4 regions of the Ruegeria sp. HKCCD7255 genome follow, and region 2 is predicted to be linked to each of the others. Evidence: riboswitches for the same ligand, from Rfam matches in the RefSeq annotation. Region 2 holds a riboswitch; each other region holds the start of a gene.
What was found. A riboswitch is a leader RNA that binds a small molecule or an ion and turns the genes downstream of it on or off. The one in region 2 is predicted to bind cobalamin.
Positions count from the first base shown of each region.

Region 1: another riboswitch for cobalamin. It lies ahead of GOX45_RS03740 (energy-coupling factor ABC transporter permease); the one in region 2 lies ahead of GOX45_RS17600 (DUF1636 domain-containing protein).
Region 3: another riboswitch for cobalamin. It lies ahead of GOX45_RS20835 (hypothetical protein); the one in region 2 lies ahead of GOX45_RS17600 (DUF1636 domain-containing protein).
Region 4: another riboswitch for cobalamin. It lies ahead of GOX45_RS16470 (DUF1636 domain-containing protein); the one in region 2 lies ahead of GOX45_RS17600 (DUF1636 domain-containing protein).

Region 1 covers NZ_WQAG01000002.1:5,057-9,263, forward strand. Annotated here, with positions in the region: gene GOX45_RS03730 (hypothetical protein) at 1-188, shown strand, start outside; gene GOX45_RS03735 (hypothetical protein) at 185-526, shown strand; gene GOX45_RS03740 (energy-coupling factor ABC transporter permease) at 1,001-1,678, opposite strand; cobalamin riboswitch at 1,726-1,920, opposite strand; gene GOX45_RS03745 (cation transporter) at 2,011-2,646, opposite strand; gene GOX45_RS03750 (helix-turn-helix domain-containing protein) at 2,720-3,136, shown strand; gene GOX45_RS03755 (hypothetical protein) at 3,199-3,678, shown strand; gene GOX45_RS03760 (DUF6538 domain-containing protein) at 3,761-4,207, opposite strand, start outside.
Region 2 covers NZ_WQAG01000011.1:66,093-70,299, forward strand. Annotated here, with positions in the region: gene GOX45_RS17585 (iron ABC transporter permease) at 1-676, opposite strand, end outside; gene GOX45_RS17590 (ABC transporter substrate-binding protein) at 678-1,628, opposite strand; gene GOX45_RS17595 (ABC transporter ATP-binding protein) at 1,628-2,425, opposite strand; gene GOX45_RS17600 (DUF1636 domain-containing protein) at 2,422-2,778, opposite strand; cobalamin riboswitch at 2,880-3,086, opposite strand; gene GOX45_RS17605 (hypothetical protein) at 3,250-3,672, shown strand; gene GOX45_RS17610 (MoaD/ThiS family protein) at 3,689-3,898, opposite strand; gene GOX45_RS17615 (xanthine dehydrogenase family protein molybdopterin-binding subunit) at 3,927-4,207, opposite strand, start outside.
Region 3 covers NZ_WQAG01000017.1:50,825-55,031, forward strand. Annotated here, with positions in the region: gene GOX45_RS20820 (bifunctional 2',3'-cyclic-nucleotide 2'-phosphodiesterase/3'-nucleotidase) at 1-967, shown strand, start outside; RNA gene ffs (signal recognition particle sRNA small type) at 1,007-1,105, shown strand; gene GOX45_RS20830 (alpha/beta fold hydrolase) at 1,121-1,990, opposite strand; cobalamin riboswitch at 2,110-2,332, shown strand; gene GOX45_RS20835 (hypothetical protein) at 2,421-2,828, shown strand; gene GOX45_RS20840 (protein-tyrosine phosphatase family protein) at 2,830-3,318, opposite strand; gene GOX45_RS20845 (DNA polymerase III subunit gamma/tau) at 3,460-4,207, shown strand, end outside.
Region 4 covers NZ_WQAG01000010.1:3,372-7,578, reverse strand. Annotated here, with positions in the region: gene cobN (cobaltochelatase subunit CobN) at 1-230, opposite strand, end outside; gene cobW (cobalamin biosynthesis protein CobW) at 234-1,289, opposite strand; gene GOX45_RS16470 (DUF1636 domain-containing protein) at 1,286-1,666, opposite strand; cobalamin riboswitch at 1,751-1,956, opposite strand; gene GOX45_RS16465 (NAD(P)-dependent oxidoreductase) at 2,101-3,060, shown strand; gene GOX45_RS16460 (hypothetical protein) at 3,305-4,207, shown strand, end outside.

The DNA.
Region 1 (4,207 bases), on a different contig from region 2:
TCGCTCAAGAAATGCGAGACGAGGCTGAACAGATCGAGACAGCCCACCCGAACCAGATGATCAAGCCAGGATACGGCGAGCGGGCTGAGATCGTAGCCATCCTAAACAAGACCTACGCTTTCATATCCACAGACATCCGCAGGGTCGCAAGAAGTAGCGGGCTGACTATGCCGGAGGAACTGAAATGAGCAACTCAAAGTACAAGGGTCACTTGCAACTTGACCTGATGCGTCTCCGCGAGAACCTCTCCGCAGCCTACTGTGAGGTGTTGACCGCAGGCACTTCGGGTGCAGCCTTCGTCCTCCAACAACCGTCAGGAGCCGTCTACACGGACCGTCCTGGTGCCTGGACGTTTGACCTGAGTTCCGCTCGAGGCTTCCAAGCAAAATCAAACCACATTCTCGGTGCAGAGATCGTTCCGTTCGAACATGCCCGCAGGGTCATGAAAACCAAGCTCCGAACACAACTGTCGCAGATCGATGGGTTGCTCGGGATAACCAAGGACGCACCGAATGGCAGACTTTGAAGTAATCCCCCAAGAGGCCATCGATAAGCTGGTCGCCAACCCAACAGTAGCCCCCGCGTTTAACTCAGTGTTCGGCGCGGGTCGCGCTGAGGAAAGGCTCACGTAAGGCGGAACCGTGAGTTGTTCCCGGCGAATGCTGGTGGGGCGTCGGATGTTCGAGGTTTTGCTGAGAGAGTGACCTAGAGAGAACTTAGAGGGAGCTGCTTAGGCCCCTTCCTTTTTCGTCGGGCAAGGGCACTTATCTGACCAGCAACGCATCCGCAAAGAACAACTCAATGACCGCTCCGAGCCAAACCCATCAAGTTGCTGCGAAGCTGCGAAAGTCAGGTATCCGATGTTGGACCCGGTTATGAGAGATGGCTTTGGTGAAGATGTGCTGCCGTACCTGCAATCGACTTCGGCGGCTCACCAAGTGTTTGCGCAGCATCGGATTTAGGCGGCCCGCAGCTACTGGAGCCGCCCTGATTGTTAGACTCAAGCCGGGTGGTATAGCCGACGCGTAAACACACCGCTTTGCTTGCTGTCACGAAGAAGCTTCGCGCCAGCCAACACTGCCAGGTCAGCAATGGGTTCAACCAGAACCACCATCAGGTAAGCTGCGCCGAAGCTTCCAACGGCGGCCATGTTCTCGGCTCCGAAGCCTTGGCCATAAAACGCCCAGAATGCCACCCAAGCAATCACACCACCTTGGTAAGCAAGTGAAAGCTTGAATACTTCGCCGTAGCTACAATCGACGTAGGCTTTTTGCTCAGGGATGATGCGTTTTGCCAAGGCGTCGATGAGGAACAGCGGGAACAACAGCGTTGTCACGTTCACGAAGTACATGGGCATGTCGCTCGGCGCAAACAAAGCACCTTGGACAAAAAGCCCACCCGCAAGACCAATTGCTGCGGGTCCCGCACCAAGCAGCAGCAGTATCGTGGTTCCCAATATGAAGTGCACCTCAGAGATGCCAACCGCAAAATGCGGGAACACCTCGAAGAACAAAAACACCGTAGCCACAGCCAGCACACTGCGTACCCCGAATGAAATCACCGAGTGCGACTTCAAATCGTCGGCCACCAGCTTGAGGGAATAACCAGCGGCGGCGGCGGCCGTTCCGTAGGCAAACACCATTTTCGCGCCGTCTACGACGCCCGGTTCAATATGCATATTCAGTCTCCTTGCCGTCCTTCCTGACGACATTTGATGCCGAGAAACTCGGCGGTTGCTCTAGCGGCAGGTCTCCTGGCTTGCGACTCAACGCGCTCCCGAGCCTTCCCAACACAGTGTGTCAGTGGTGCAATTCCGGGTTTGCTCACCGCTTACAGTTGCAGGGGCAGCCGAGGATTCTCACCTCGTTCCCTTTTCAGTCGGAACGAACCATCCCGACCACCGCATCGCATCCTATTCACGCGCTTTCCCGACGAGTCAATCAAAACGCTGACGCCTGACAAAACAATATCCTTGCTCTGGCTCAATTTGGCGTCAGGAGTTTCATTCCGTTAGGCACTAACCTGTTGATGGAGCTTGCTATCACGCCGCTCCGCCAGAGCTTGGCGCACGATTTGTACAGATGATGACAAAAACAAACCCGCCATGATCGTCGCTACGATTAGGTCAGGCCATCCTGTGGCTGTGCCCCAAACGCCGAGAGCGGCAAACATCACTGCCACGTTCCCTATGGCATCATTGCGGGAACAAAGCCAGACGGAGCGGACATTCGCGTCTCCATCTTTGTACCTGACGAGCAGAAGAACACTGGCAAGGTTTGTAAGCAGTGCAAGGAACCCCACCATTCCCATGATTTCAGCCTCAGGAACGCCGACGTAGAACACCCGATATACGGTCGACCCGAATACCCATGAACCCATCAGAAAAAGGCTGAGGCCTTTGGCTAGGGCAGCATTTGTTCGCGCTCGGATTGAAGCGCCTATTACAGCCAGAGAAATGCCATAGGTGAGGGCATCCCCCAAGAAGTCGAGTGCGTCGGCCTGTAGTGCCTGAGACTTCGCATAATGCCCGGCGGTCATCTCGACCACAAACATCGTGGCATTGAGTGCAATGACGATCCACAATCGCCTTTTGTAATCATCTGAAACGCCGTCAAACTTCGCGTCGTGTCCGCAACATCCTGACATAAGGAAACCTCTTTGAATCTGTCTTTAGCATAGTGTAGTTTCTCTAGTGGCTAGAGGTTCAAGAGGTAATTTGATGTTTTCGATTGGTGACCTGTCCAAGCGCACAGCGGTCAAGATTCCGACCATCCGCTATTACGAAGAGATGGGCCTGCTTTCCGCACCAGAACGCACTGAAGGCAACCAACGGCGCTATGATGCGGCTGGGTTGGAACGCCTTAGCTTCATCAAGCATGCGCGTGACCTTGGCTTCTCGATTGAGGCGATTTCGGAACTGATCGAGCTTCAATGCCACCCAGATCGTTCATGCCAAGCCGCGACGGATATCGCCATCTCACAGCTTTCCGAAGTCAGGGCCAAGATCAAACGGCTAAGGTCACTTGAAAAAGAGCTGGTTCGGATTTCCAAGGGTTGTGACGGCGATGGCGTGTCGGAAGACTGCTATGTTCTGGCTTCTCTAGCGGATCACAAGCTTTGCAATCACGAGCATTAACCCGAAATCAGACTTTGGCGTTGACGTAGCGAATTGGAGCTTTGCCCGCCCCGCAGACCTTGATGAGTCATGCGGCGAAGGTCCTGAGCGAGCCCGAATTCACCGATGCTGCAACGTCGGCCAATGTCTGCTACGCAAGGCTCTGGAGGTATTTTGCAATGCTCAAAGGTGCCGTATTGTACGCAAAAGACTTGAAAAAACTGCGTGCTTTCTATCTCGCGATTGGCGGCAAACAGACCGACGGGATCGACGGTGAATTTGCGGCCATCTCGAATGCCGATACCGAACTCATAATTCTGCAGGTTCCACAGACAATTGCACCACAAATTGTCATCGAAGACCCCCCAGTGGTGCGTTCCGGCACGCCTATGAAACCAATAATCAGCACCATTTCCATTGCTGATGTGCTCGAAATACTGCCAGAGATCGGTGGCAGGCCGGTTCCAGATATGAAGCAATGGAAGTTCCGTCAGAACCTTGTTCAAGACATTGTTGATCCTGAGGGCAATGTCGTTCAGCTTTGGCAGCCGGAAAGCTCTTGAAGCGGTCATTGATGCAGAGACTTCGTATGGCAGCTCCGTCCGCATAGCTGACTTTGCGTATTACCCAAGCGGGGAGCGCTCATCAGGAAAGTGATTGAGGCTTACCGCAAGGCCGCTCAAGGCGACGTTCATCCTCCGCGAACTCATGAACCATCACCGCAGTGACGTCAGATAGGGAAATATCTCCGGCGAAGTCCTTGAATTGCTCAAGGGCGTGTTCTGCTTCGCGCTGAGTCTTGATCGTGCTGTACGGATTGGTCTCAAGGTACTCCCTAGAGGCGCTGGCGAGGTAAACTGTTCCCGGTGCAACCTTTCGCTCGGTGCCGCCAGCCTTCCACTCTTGGTAGACCTTGAGAGCTTCTATGGCCTGCTCGTTGACCACCTCTACAGCAACGTCGTTTTCTTCATTCTCCCCGTATTCGAGGTTTTTGTGGTATTTGATGAGGTCCTCAAGTTCCCCGATGTCCTCCATACGTTGAACCTCGTCGGCGTCACCGATCCAACCGAGTAGATCACTGATCACGTCGCG
Region 2 (4,207 bases):
CTCCGGTCAGCAACGCATCCAGCCAGCGGCTGCGATAGAGGGAATAGGCCAGGATCAGACCCAGCCCCGCGCAAACCAAAGGAAACGTTTCCCACCGGGCCAGTCCCAGCCCGCCCAGCATCCAGAAAATCACTGAATGCGCCGCGCGGTTGTCGCCGGAAAAGATCAGATAGTTGGTGATTGCCGAAAACAGAAACGACACCGCCAGACCCGCCAGGATCAACTTTTCCGGAGCGCTGGTGCGTAGGCCATGGACCAGTGCCAACACAATGCCCGAGGCCACAAGCCCGCCGCAGAACGCAGCCAGAGGCAGTGTCCAGATACCCAGAATGTCGCCCGTGACAGTGATGACAAACACCGCACCGGCCGCAGCACCCGAAGACAGACCAAACAGAAATGGATCGGCCAGATCGTTACGCGTGGTCGTCTGAAGGACTACCCCCACGATGCCAAGCCCAGCTCCTATGACCGAGGCAAACAAAGCGCGGGGTAAGCGCAGGTCAAAGACAATACGGTGCGTCGGCGACATCTCTGAATCAGAAAGTCCCGCACCTTGCCGGATTGCCGCCCAAACCTCGGAAACAGGAATGGGCGTGGTGCCATAGGCCGTAGACACCATCAAAAGGGCGGCCAATAAGACCACCCCCAAAGCAAAGACAAGGCCCGTGCGGGTCATGTCAGTTCAGGCTCGGGTGCATGGCCTTCGCCATTTTCGAGATCGCATCGATATTTGCTGGTCCCGGTGTTAGCTCTTCATAACGCAGGCCGATCCAACGCGCGTTTTTCACCGCATCGACCTGCGACATGACCGGATGGTCCTGCAAAAACTTGAACGTATCCTCGGCGCCGTTACCGGTTTGATAGTCCAACAGCACAAGAAATTCAGGATTCGAAGCAGCAACCGCCTCCCACGAGGTGCGACCCCAGCTGGTGTCCAGATCATGGGTCACGTTTTCACCACCCGCAGCAGTGATCATCGCGTCAGGAATGGCGAATTTACCGGCGGTGAACGGTGCGTCTGCAGGACCGTCCAAAAGGAAAACACGGGGTTTTTCCAAGTCGGCGGTCTGCGACTCGATGGTGGCCAGTTGGTCTTTCCAGTCTGAAACCAGCGCCTCGGCCTTGTCCTCGACATGCATGACCTGCCCAAGCCGCAGCACATCGTCAAACAGCAGATCCATGCTGGCCTGCGGGCGATCGTCGTGCAGATGCACACAGCTTTCGGTCAGAATCATGGTCTTGATGCCAAAAGGCGCCAAAGTGTCAGGCGTCACCTCTCCACCCGGTCGCATGCCATAGTACCAACCGGCGAAAAACAGATCTGGCTCGGCCGCAACAAGGTTTTCGACAGTGGGGTATTTTTGCGCAAGCTCGGGGATGTCTCCGCGCTGCGCGTCAAAATCGGGGCTGGTCTTGTACCAACCGGTAATGCCAGTCAGACCCACGATCTTGTCCTGCAATCCAAGCGCAAAGGCCATATCGGTCATGTTCATGTCATGCACGACCAGCCGTTCGGGTTGCTTCTCAAAGACAAGCGGCTCACCGCAATTGTCGACGGTAACACCCTGCGCCACCGCGCTGGTGGCCATGCCGGTTGCAAGAAAAGCCGACCAGATCAGTCGTTTCATCAATTCGTCCTTTTGTTCGATATGGTAGTTTTACGGATGTCGAGCGCGGGGATCACGCGGCCTTCGTACTGAAAACTCAGGTAATCCACGCCAAACGTGTCTTGAACATGATCCGAGGTCAGAACCTGATCGACAGGGCCAAACCCGGTCATGCGGGTCGATTTCATCAGTGCCACATGAGTGGCGAATTCCGGGATCAGCACCAGGTCATGTACGATCATGACAACCGTGATGCCCAACTGCGCCACCAGAGACAACATGCGCCCCTTGGCGTCTGGGTCCAGATGGTTGGTGGGCTCATCCAGAAACAGCAGCGACGGCTTTTGCGCCAAGGCACGCGCGATATGCGCTCGCTGACGTTCTCCGCCTGACAGCATGGCCATGCGTTTCTCCGCCTGTCCTGCCAGCCCCGTCAGATCCAGAATCCGGTTGATGTCTTCGGCATGTTCTGCGGCAGAACGATCCGCCCGGATCGGGATCTGACCCAATGCAATGTAATCGCGCAGCATCAAGCGCCCGTCTGGCAGCTCTTGCTGGCCGACAACCGCAATGCTGCGCGCCCTATCCATCGCAGTCATGGATTTGAGGCTGCGCCCGCTCACATGCACATCGCCCAATGCCAAAGGCACCGCACCGCACAGCAAGTTCAACAATGTGGTCTTGCCGGCGCCGTTTGGTCCGGCAATGGCAAGGATGGCACCTTCCTCAAGCGCAAAAGTCACGTCCTGCAGCAAAACATCACCGTTCAACGCGTAGTATTCCAGGTTCTCGGCAACCAGAAAGGCGGGTTGTGTCATTGCAGCACCCCCTCTCCGATCCGGGGTAGGCGGGCGAGCGTTTTGTGTAGCAGCGCCTTGGGCCTGTCGGTGGCCTTCGTCCAGCCATCTGCGCTGATATGATATTGCCGCGCAAAGGTAAGCAGGGCGGCGATGTCATCATCGCTTTGGATACTACCAAAGAGATACTGCGCCTTGTCTGTGGCTTGAAACCCGACGGTGCATGGCCGCTCACAGCCAGCCATACAAGACACGTGCCGAATGGCGAATCCATTCGGCAAACTGCTGACCTCTGCAGCGATTTCGGCGCTTACCGCAGCTCCACCGTCACAGGTCGAGCAGATCAGAATGAAGTGATCAGGATTGGCAGTCATTTGCCGTCTCGCTTGTTGCCAAACGAGGACGGAAGGTATCAGTCGTATTGCTGCACGCTGAACGCGCCATCTTGACCTCCTTCCAGGGCACCCCGCCCCGGTGTGGTTGCATCAAAGATGGCAGGTCTCCTGACTTGCGGGTCATCGCTTGGCCGTCCTTCCCGATCCGATGGATCAGTGGCTGATTGGCTTTGCTCACCGCTTACAGTTGCGGGGGCAGTCACGGACTAGGTGGCTTCGTACACCGCACCGTGTTCCCTTTTCATCCCTTGGGCGGACCCGCAGGAACCATCACAATCTGAGTGCCTGAGATCGCAAAACGCGTCAACCGGATTCGACAGGGCACAAAAATTTGATCCACCCGATCTCACAACAACCCGCCAGAGCGTGATCGGGGTTTATTGGGCGTCAGCGCGGGTCATCCCCACCTTTGTATCAAGCCCCCAAACTGGGCCGATGAAAGGAGACGTTATGACACGTTCAATTTCCAAGTTACTTCCTGCCCTGGTTGCGCTAGTTGCCGGCTTCGGGCCGCATATGGCAACCGCGAATGACGCACACCATCCCCAAGGAGCGGTCTACAAGATCATTCAGGCAGGTAACGCTCATGTGCCTCAGCTCTCTTCGCCAGCTGTCCACAAGCACTATGCTTATGTTGCGCAAGCGGCGAAGGCCAAACCGGCGGCGCCGGTTGTAAAGGTCAAGACACTCAAGAAAAAATCAGTTGGGAAGAAGTTCCTGTTCAAACATTATGGCTATAATCCGTACCAGCCTCGCAAGTTCCGCGGCCATAGCGGACATGTGGTCAAGAAGAAACCCAAGCATCATGGCAAGGTGCATCACAAGGGATTTCGCAGTCAGCACTTTTTTGCGCCCCAGTACCGCTACCGCTGAAGCCAGAAAGGTCGGTTTAGCCCCCCCTTAGGCGCTGCATCAAGTAAACTTCAGCGCCTTCGGGCACTGGCTCGGACAGTCCCGAGGCGATGATCCGGCCATTGATCGCGATTGAGACGCCCGCATCAATAGGCGCCTGCAATTGGGGGTAGCGACGCACAAGCTCGCGCAATATTTCGCCCGTCGTCGTGGCGTCGACTTCGACAACCTGCTGGCCCCCGGTCAATGACCGGAGACCTGACCAAAGGTTGACTTCAACCATCCTGCTTCAGCGCCGCCAGAATACGCGGCGGTGACATGGGCAGCTGGCGCATCCGTACACCCGCTGCGTGCGATACCGCGTTGGCGATGGCCGCCAAGGGTGGCACGATCCCGGTTTCTCCGACACCGCGCACTCCGTAAGGGTGGCCAGGGTTCGGGACCTCGACAATCACGGTATCGATCATCGGAAGATCACTGGCGACAGGGATGCGGTAGTCCAGGAAGATCGAGTTCTGCAGGCGACCATCGTCGCCGTAGATATACTCTTCGTTCA
Region 3 (4,207 bases), on a different contig from region 2:
CATATGTGATTTTGAAACCGAACTGCGTTCGTTTTGTCCCCAAAATACAGATGTTCTGGAAGATCCCGAAATGGTAGCCCTGTTCGCTCGGGGGCACGCCGAAACGCGGACCCTTGCGGCTGAGCCTGTGGGGCGTCTTGAAACGTCGATACACAGCTATTTCGCCTATTGCGCGCCAGATCGGGCCCTGGCGCTTTTGGCGGCCGCGCAGGCGGCCGCGTTACGCGCCTTGTTGAATGATGATCCTACGTCGGAATTGCCTGTGCTCTCGGCGGTCGCTCCTGCCAAGTTCGGAGGACGCTCGGGCCCAGATTTCTATACTGACATCCCCGCCGGGGATATCTCGATGCGGCATGTCGCAGATATTCACCTGTTCCCAAATGAACTGCGTGCTGTGCGTGTCACCGGGGTACAGCTACGCGAATGGCTCGAAATGTCGGCAGGGATTTTCAGGCAACTGAATCCAGACTCGGCAACAGTTCTGACAGACCCCGATCGCGCGGGTCATAACTTTGATATCATTCATGGGCTGACCTATGAAATCGACCTCAGCCAACCGGCGCGTTATCGGGCAGATGGGCACCTTTCAGATCCAGAGGCCCGCCGGATCCGAAATTTGCGCTGGCAAGCTCGACCTGTTGACGATGCAGCGGAATTCGTCGTCGCTACCAACAACTATCGCGTCAATGGTGGTGGAAATTTCAACGCCGTGACCGATGCACGCACACTCCACCTTCCATCCTGCAGCATCCAAAGCGTTTTGCGGGACTATTTGGCCGAAAGCAGCCAGGTGGATCCTTTGGAACGCGCCGAAAATCCCTTTGGCTTCAGCAATCTGGGTGGTGCCAAAGCGATCCTGGAAACCGGACCAAGAGCTTTGGCCCATGTCGACGAGCTTGACCCATACGCGCCAGAGATACTGGGGACCGATGCGCAGGGTTTCCTGCGGATCGCGTTGACGCTCTGACGGGTTGCGAATCCGACGGCGCTTGCTTATATCCAAATCCGAGAGGTTGGCGCGGGCGAGCGCCTCGCCAACCTGGTCAGGTCCGGAAGGAAGCAGCCACAACGAGCCCCGCTTGGGTCGATGTCCAACCTCTCACTTACTTCCACAACCTTTCTAGACACCCTGCTGTGCGATAAGACGCGGCCAGATGGCCGAGTTGCGCCGCGCGAAAGCCCCGATGTGGCCCACTGATTGCAAACCATGGTCCTTCGGGTCGATCAGATGGCGTTGCGCGTCAGGTCCGAACAGCTCGGCCAGCCGCCAAACGGCTTGCGGTGGGACCATCTGATCGTCGGTGAAAGTCACCAGGTCGACTGTGCCTGAGGTCGAATCCCAGGTGACATCGGGCAAGGACGCACCGATTTCAGGCGCATAATTGCGCGGAGCCGTGCACCATCGGCGCCATTGCCAATAAACCGCCGCCGGCAGGTCCGGGCCAAACCCAACCGCCCTGCCGGGCAGATACCCCAACATACGCGCAAGCAGTGGTGCATGCCCGTACCAGAACAACCCAGCCAAGGCCCGGTAGGGCCAGGGATGGTCGGTAAAGGTCACAAGCCCCGAGTTCACGCATATCAGCCGGTCGATCTGCGCCACATCCGGCTGTACCGGGCCTAACATTCCACCGATGGAATGCCCTATCGCCCAATGTTGCGCCTGCGGATAGCGGCGGCGCAGTTCTGCACGCGCTGCCGGTATATCCACCAAGGCCCAATCGGCCATGGTAACAGTTGCATCCTGAATGCGCCCGGTCAGCGATTGCCCAAAGCCACTATAATCATAGGTCAGACAAGCCATACCATGCTCAAGCGCCAGCCAGAGTGCGAAATGCTGGTAGTAGTCGCGCGGAACTCCGGTTGCACTGTTCAGAGTCACCACAATTTCCGGCTCGATGACTGGTTTGTACAGCCGCGCCGACAGGTTTCCGCCCTGTGACGGAATCCAAAAATCCTCGGTTTCGATGATATGCTGGTCATCTCGCATAATGTCACCCGCCCACACTGAACCAATCAGTTCAGAATTAATATGCGCCCAGCTCGACCATCGCTGTCAAGCCGCAGCGCGCATGACCAAACGTCTGCTTGACAGCGCCCCGCCCCGAACGCTAGCGGTTGGGTGATGGTTCTCGCACCCCGGTTTGGGGTCGGGATGAAAAGGGAACGCGGTGCGGGCCAATCCGATCCGATCGGAACAGCCCAAATCCGAGACTGCCCCCGCAACTGTAGGCGGAGAGCAATGTCGAAAAACCACTGGCCGCAAGGCTGGGAAGGTCGGCAAAGCGATAACCCGCAAGTCAGGAGACCTGCCATCAAGAATTGAAACCGAAACTCGGGCGGGGTGTCCGGGCGGGCCTGCTTGTCGGAAGCCAAGTGTTCCTGATCGTCGCCCCTGCCCATTGCGCGGAGGGCGCGGTATGATCTGGAACACAAAAACTCATCAATTTTCGGCCACTCTTTGCCAGCGCACTGGCAAACCCTGCCCGGCGCTGGCGCAATTGGCGCGCGCGATAGCCCAGGCGATGTCAACGGCCAAACCTGTGACAACCGATGGGTTCGAAGTTGACGGCCACGCACAGCTGACCCATTGCGCCAAAGGGTGCACCGCACGATATCTGGCCCGACCAAAGCAGGTTCGAATTTTTTGTGACGCTGATCCCCGGACTGAAAATGAGACTCTGGAACAGTTCGCTGACTTGATGTTCTCGTGCAAAGTAACTTCGATGCCCGCTGACGCCTTGGTCAAGGCGCCATGCGCCATGTTGCAGGTCACCACCAACGCCGCGCCGGTAGCGGTGCAGGCTGCCGAGCAGGCCTCGATCTAGCTCAGCCTTGACGGCCCTTCGCCCAGTCCATCTGTCCTTGAGTTTCCACAGCGCAAGCGCGGGTTTTTCTGAGCCGCGCCAACGCCTCTGCCGGCGCTTCGCCGCTATCAATCATCAACCGCAGCACCACCATCCCAGACCGCCCGCAGCCGCCACGACAATGCACCAGAACCCGGCCGCCACCAGACAGCCGGCGCAGGCCCAGAGCTCTGACATCTTCCCACGTCGACTGTGCGTCATCCTCGGGCGTGCCGAAATCAGCAATCGGGAAATGGACCCACTTCGCAACGATATTCTCAACGTCGCGCCCCAACGCCGAGGCCCCCAGCTGGGCCAATTCTTCGGCAGTCGTCAAAGTGATCACCAGATCCGGCGCCCAAGCCGCAATCGCACGTAGATCAGCTTCGTAATTGCCATCGCGCCCCGGCAATGGGCACAATGCCAACTGCCCATCGCCCACAGTCAGACTGTAAATCTGAAATCCACTCATGTCTCGTGTCCTTCGGCGCCTCTGTGCCTCAGCGGTGTAACCAAGCCAAGCCAAATCCAAAACGAAATTCGCGCCCTCGTGGTGGACGCGACGAGCAGGTCGCTCTACGCTGCATCGGAACTCGAATCCGTCAGAGACAACATGACCGACACGCCAAGCCCTGCCTATCAGGTTCTCGCCCGCAAATATCGCCCGGAAACCTTTGCCGATCTGGTTGGGCAAGACGCCATGGTCCGCACGCTGAAGAACGCGTTCGAGGCGGACCGGATTGCGCAAGCCTTTGTCATGACCGGCATTCGGGGAACGGGGAAAACCACAACGGCCCGGATCATCGCCAAGGGTATGAATTGCATCGGTCCTGACGGCACGGGCGGAGCTACAACGGAACCCTGCGGTCAATGCGAGCACTGTCAGGCCATCATGGAAGGCCGCCATGTCGATGTGATCGAGATGGATGCCGCAAGTCGCACCGGTGTGAATGATATTCGCGAGATCATCGACAGCGTGCGCTATCGCGCCGCCAGCGCGCGGTACAAGATTTATATAATCGACGAGGTTCACATGCTCTCGACCAGCGCGTTCAACGCGCTGCTCAAGACGTTGGAAGAACCACCCGAACATGTAAAATTCATCTTTGCCACTACCGAGATCCGCAAGGTCCCGGTGACGGTCCTATCCCGTTGCCAGCGTTTTGATCTGCGCCGGATCGAACCCGAGGACATGATCGCGCTGTTGCGCCGGATCGCGGATGCCGAAGACGCCCAAATCGCCGACGACGCGCTGGCGCTGATCACGCGAGCTGCCGAAGGTTCAGCCCGCGATGCCACGTCTCTGCTCGATCAGGCGATCAGCCACGGCGCGGGGGAAACCAGCGCCGACCAGGTGCGCG
Region 4 (4,207 bases), on a different contig from region 2:
TGTTCCACATAGGTGTCGACCGACAGCGGATGTTTCAGAGCCGTCAGATTGGCCAGCCTCAGGGTTGGCATATCCCCGTCAGGCCCGCCGCCGCGATGCCAGCCTGCCGCGAAAGCGCCCAGGTCACTGTCCGAAAAGGACAGCACCACCAGATCCGCCGGGCTCTGGCCCAGATCGGTCGGGGTCTCTGTCTCTTCGAGCCCGTGGCTTTCGCGAAAGACGACATGCATGGCTTATTCGGCAGCCTCGTTTACAGGCGCAAGGATAGCACGGATCTCTGCTTCTTTGATGTCGTCATGCTCGGCGATCACCACAAGGCGCGAGCGGCGGTCTTCGCCCGGTTGCCACGGACGGTCATATTGATGACGCACGCGCGCACCGACGGCTTGCACCAGAAGACGCATCGGCTTGCCCTGCACAGCGGCATAGCCTTTGACGCGCAGAATGTTCAGCTCGGTGGCCAGACGTTCGATTTTCGCCACCAGATCAAGCGGGTCGCTTTGTTCTGGCAACTCGATGATGATGCTGTCGAAATCGTCATGCTCATGATCGTGGTGGCCGTCATGATGCGATGGGCGCGCGTCCATGTCATCTTCGGCCGCGGCCTCAAGCCCCAGTACAACGCGCACATCCACAACGCCTTCGGCAACTTCGACCACCGGCAGCGGGCGCGGAGCCTCGGCGGCGATCACCGCTTTGGCCTTGGCCACGCCTTCGGGACCGGCCAGATCGGGCTTGGTCAGCAGGATGATATCGGCACAGGAAATCTGATCTTCAAAGACCTCGGACAGGGGTGTTTCATGATCAATCGAGTCATCCGCCAGCCGCTGCGCATCGACGGCCGCCACATCTGTTGCAAAGCGACCCGCAGCGACCGCCTCGGCGTCGGCCAGGGCAATGACACCGTCCACAGTGATTTTCGAGCGGATATCGGGCCAGTCAAACGCCTTGAGTAGCGGTTTCGGCAGCGCCAGACCCGAGGTTTCGATCAGGATGTGATCGGGGCGCGGCTCTAGCGCCATCAACGCTTCGATCGTGGGGATGAAATCATCGGCCACGGTGCAACAGATGCAGCCATTGGCCAGTTCCATGATGTTCTCGGCAGGGCAATCAGGGATCGCGCAGGATTTCAGGACATCGCCATCAACACCGACATCGCCGAACTCATTGACGACGACGGCCAGGCGCTTGCCCTGAGGATTCAGCATCAGATGCTTGACCAATGTGGTTTTGCCAGACCCCAAAAATCCGGTGATCACGGTGACGGGAAGCTTTTCAAGCGTGCTCATTTCAGGGCTCCAATCGGGGGAATACGTGCCGCACAGTTCTTGCGGAAATGCTCAGGACGCTCACGCCATTTGACCAAACCGTCTTTGGTCTCCAGGTATTTCGTGGCGCCGTCGACGATGGTCTCGACATGGTCGGTCTCGTTCAGATGTTCATAGACGAATGTCCAGCGATCGGGCCCGCCGCGCAAAACGATGGAACAGCCTTCGTCGCAGTTCGACAGGCATTCAACGGCTTTCAACGTGATCCCTTCGGGCAGATCAGCTTGCGCCAGCGCCTTGTGCAGCAATGCGCCGGGCCGTTCCGCGTCGTCCTCTATGGGCAGGCCGCGCCGACAGGTGGTGCAGACCAACAACTCGACCGGTACTGCCTCGGTCATATCTCTCATCCCCCCAGATCCTTTTCGTGGGGGACGGGGTTTCATGTGGGTCACGTCAGACCCCACTCCGGAACACCCCGTCCGGTTTCAGTCTTTTGTGCTGGCAGGTCTCCCGGCTTGCGGATGTCAGAGGCTGGCCTCTGTCGGATGTCCCACCTTCCCGGCCTAGGCCAGTGGCTTTGGGCACCCTCTCCGGTCACGGTCGCGGGGGCGGCTGCGTTTGACGGACGATCCGCTGACGCATTCCCTTTTCATCTGCTGTCGCAGACACCAACATATGGCTCATGAGGCACAGTTGACCCCGTTGTCAAGCGCGTTGCGCTAACAACAAGGCCAAGAGCTGAAAAGCGACTTGTGCGGGTCGCTGAGCGGCATGACGGGCTTTGCGCGCTGTGTTCGCCTGACCAAAACTGCAAACAGGGGAGCAGAGCTGAATGAAAGTAGGTTTTATCGGGCTGGGAAATGTGGGCGGCAAGCTGTCAGGATCGCTGCTGCGCAATAGCATTGATCTGACCGTGCATGATCTGAACGAAGATCTCGTGGCCGAGTTTGTTGCCAAAGGTGCAAAAGCCGCGGAAAGCCCAGCGCAACTGATGCGCGATTGCGACGCGGTGATCACCTGCCTGCCATCGCCTGCGGCCTCGGACGCGGTGATGCAAGAGATGCTGCCCGAAGTGGGGCCCGGCAAAATCTGGATGGAAATGTCGACCACTGACGAAGCCGAAGCCAAACGCTTGGGCGCACTGGTGATCGAACGGGGCGGCGCGGCTGTCGATTGCCCGGTTTCGGGTGGCTGTCACCGCGCGGCAACCGGCAATATCTCGATCTTTGCTGGCTGTGACCGCGAGACATTCGAGCGGATCCTGCCGTTTCTGACCACAATGGGACGCCGGGTGCTGCACACGGGCGATCTGGGCTCGGCCTCGGTGCTGAAAGTGCTGACCAATTATCTGGCAACCGCCAACCTCATCACATGTGCCGAGGCATTGGTCACTGCGAAGGCTGCTGGAATGGATCTGGGCACGACCTATGAGGCCATCAAAATCTCATCGGGCACGTCCTTTGTGCACGAAACCGAAAGCCAGGTGATCCTCAACGGCTCGCGCGATATCTCCTTCACCATGGATCTGGTGAAAAAGGACATCGGCCTGTTTCAGGATGTGGCGGATCGCGCGGGTGTGCCGCTTGAGATCAACCCTGTCATGATCAAGATCTTCGACGACGGTATCGCGCGATTTGGCGAACGCGAATTGTCGCCCAATATCATCAAACGCCTCGAGGAAGCCACCGGACTGGATATCCGCGCGGCAGGTTTTCCAGCCGAGATGGAAGACGATGAGCCAGAAGAGCCCGGTTACGAAGTGATCCCGCAAAACCGAACGCTTAGCCAGTAAACACTTGGCCACCAAACCCAACCGATCTGCGTGAAGCTGCGTTGGCGTATTTGAAAGGCTAGAACCGACCACGCTTGTAAGGATCAGCAAGGTCACCATGGTCACAAAGGAATGCTGCCTGAAACAAAGGCGGCATAAACGTGGAGTCCACCCGTTCGAAACCTGATCACGCAAACAGAACAGGGGCTAAAATACCATATTAGCCAAATTGTTATCCTGAGCCGTTTCTTAAAGGCTGATTAGCTTGCATACAGGCAATGAAAGCACTTTTGAGGTTCGCGTGATTTCCAAGCGTATCGACTATTTCAGTTTGGCGCTCTGCGCATTCGGGCTTGTTGGGCTCTGCGTTGGTGTTCTTTTGCCATTCACGCAGGCGTCGATTCCACCATTGATCGACTACCCCAACCATTTGGCCCGAATACATGTACTAAAGTCGCTTGCCGTTTCTTCAGAGTTCGAAGGCATATACGAGGCCGCTTGGGGGCCCATCCCGAACTTGGCCATGGATGCGATCACGGTCTTTGGACTTCCATTTCTGAACAGCGAAGCTGCGGGGTTTGTGTTTCTGCTTCTTGCGGTAGCGGTTTTTGTCGGAGGGTCTTTGACGTTAAACGCGACCCTTTTCGGACGCCTGCACATTGGGCTTGCTCTTCCGTTTTTGACGGCCCTGAACATCGTCTTTGCGTGGGGTTTTTTGAACTTCTACTTTTCCGTAGGTCTCATGCTGTTTTCCGTCAGCGTGCTGATCCAGGCACAAAGACGCGAAGCTCCGTTGTTGTATCTTGCACACTCGGTTTTGCTGGTCGCGCTCTATTTTTCACATATTTTCGGATACCTGTTTTGCCTCGCAATTTCATTTGCGTATCTGGTTAACGTAAACGCGTCACGCTTGCGTTCGCCTCTGGCGATCAAGAGTTTTGTGCGTTTTGCGTTCTGCGTGATTCCGTCGCTCGCGATCTTTGCCTTCAATCACTTTCTCTCGGACGCGGGTCTTGAGCCGATGCCTATGGGATCATGGTGGGGTGATCTGCACAACAAGGCGATGGCGTTCCTTGGGATCGGTCTGTTTCAAGGGGACGCGCCCGATTGGGCAGTCTGCATATTCGTGCTTGTGTTGTATCTGTGGCTCGGGCTTACAGGGCGCGTC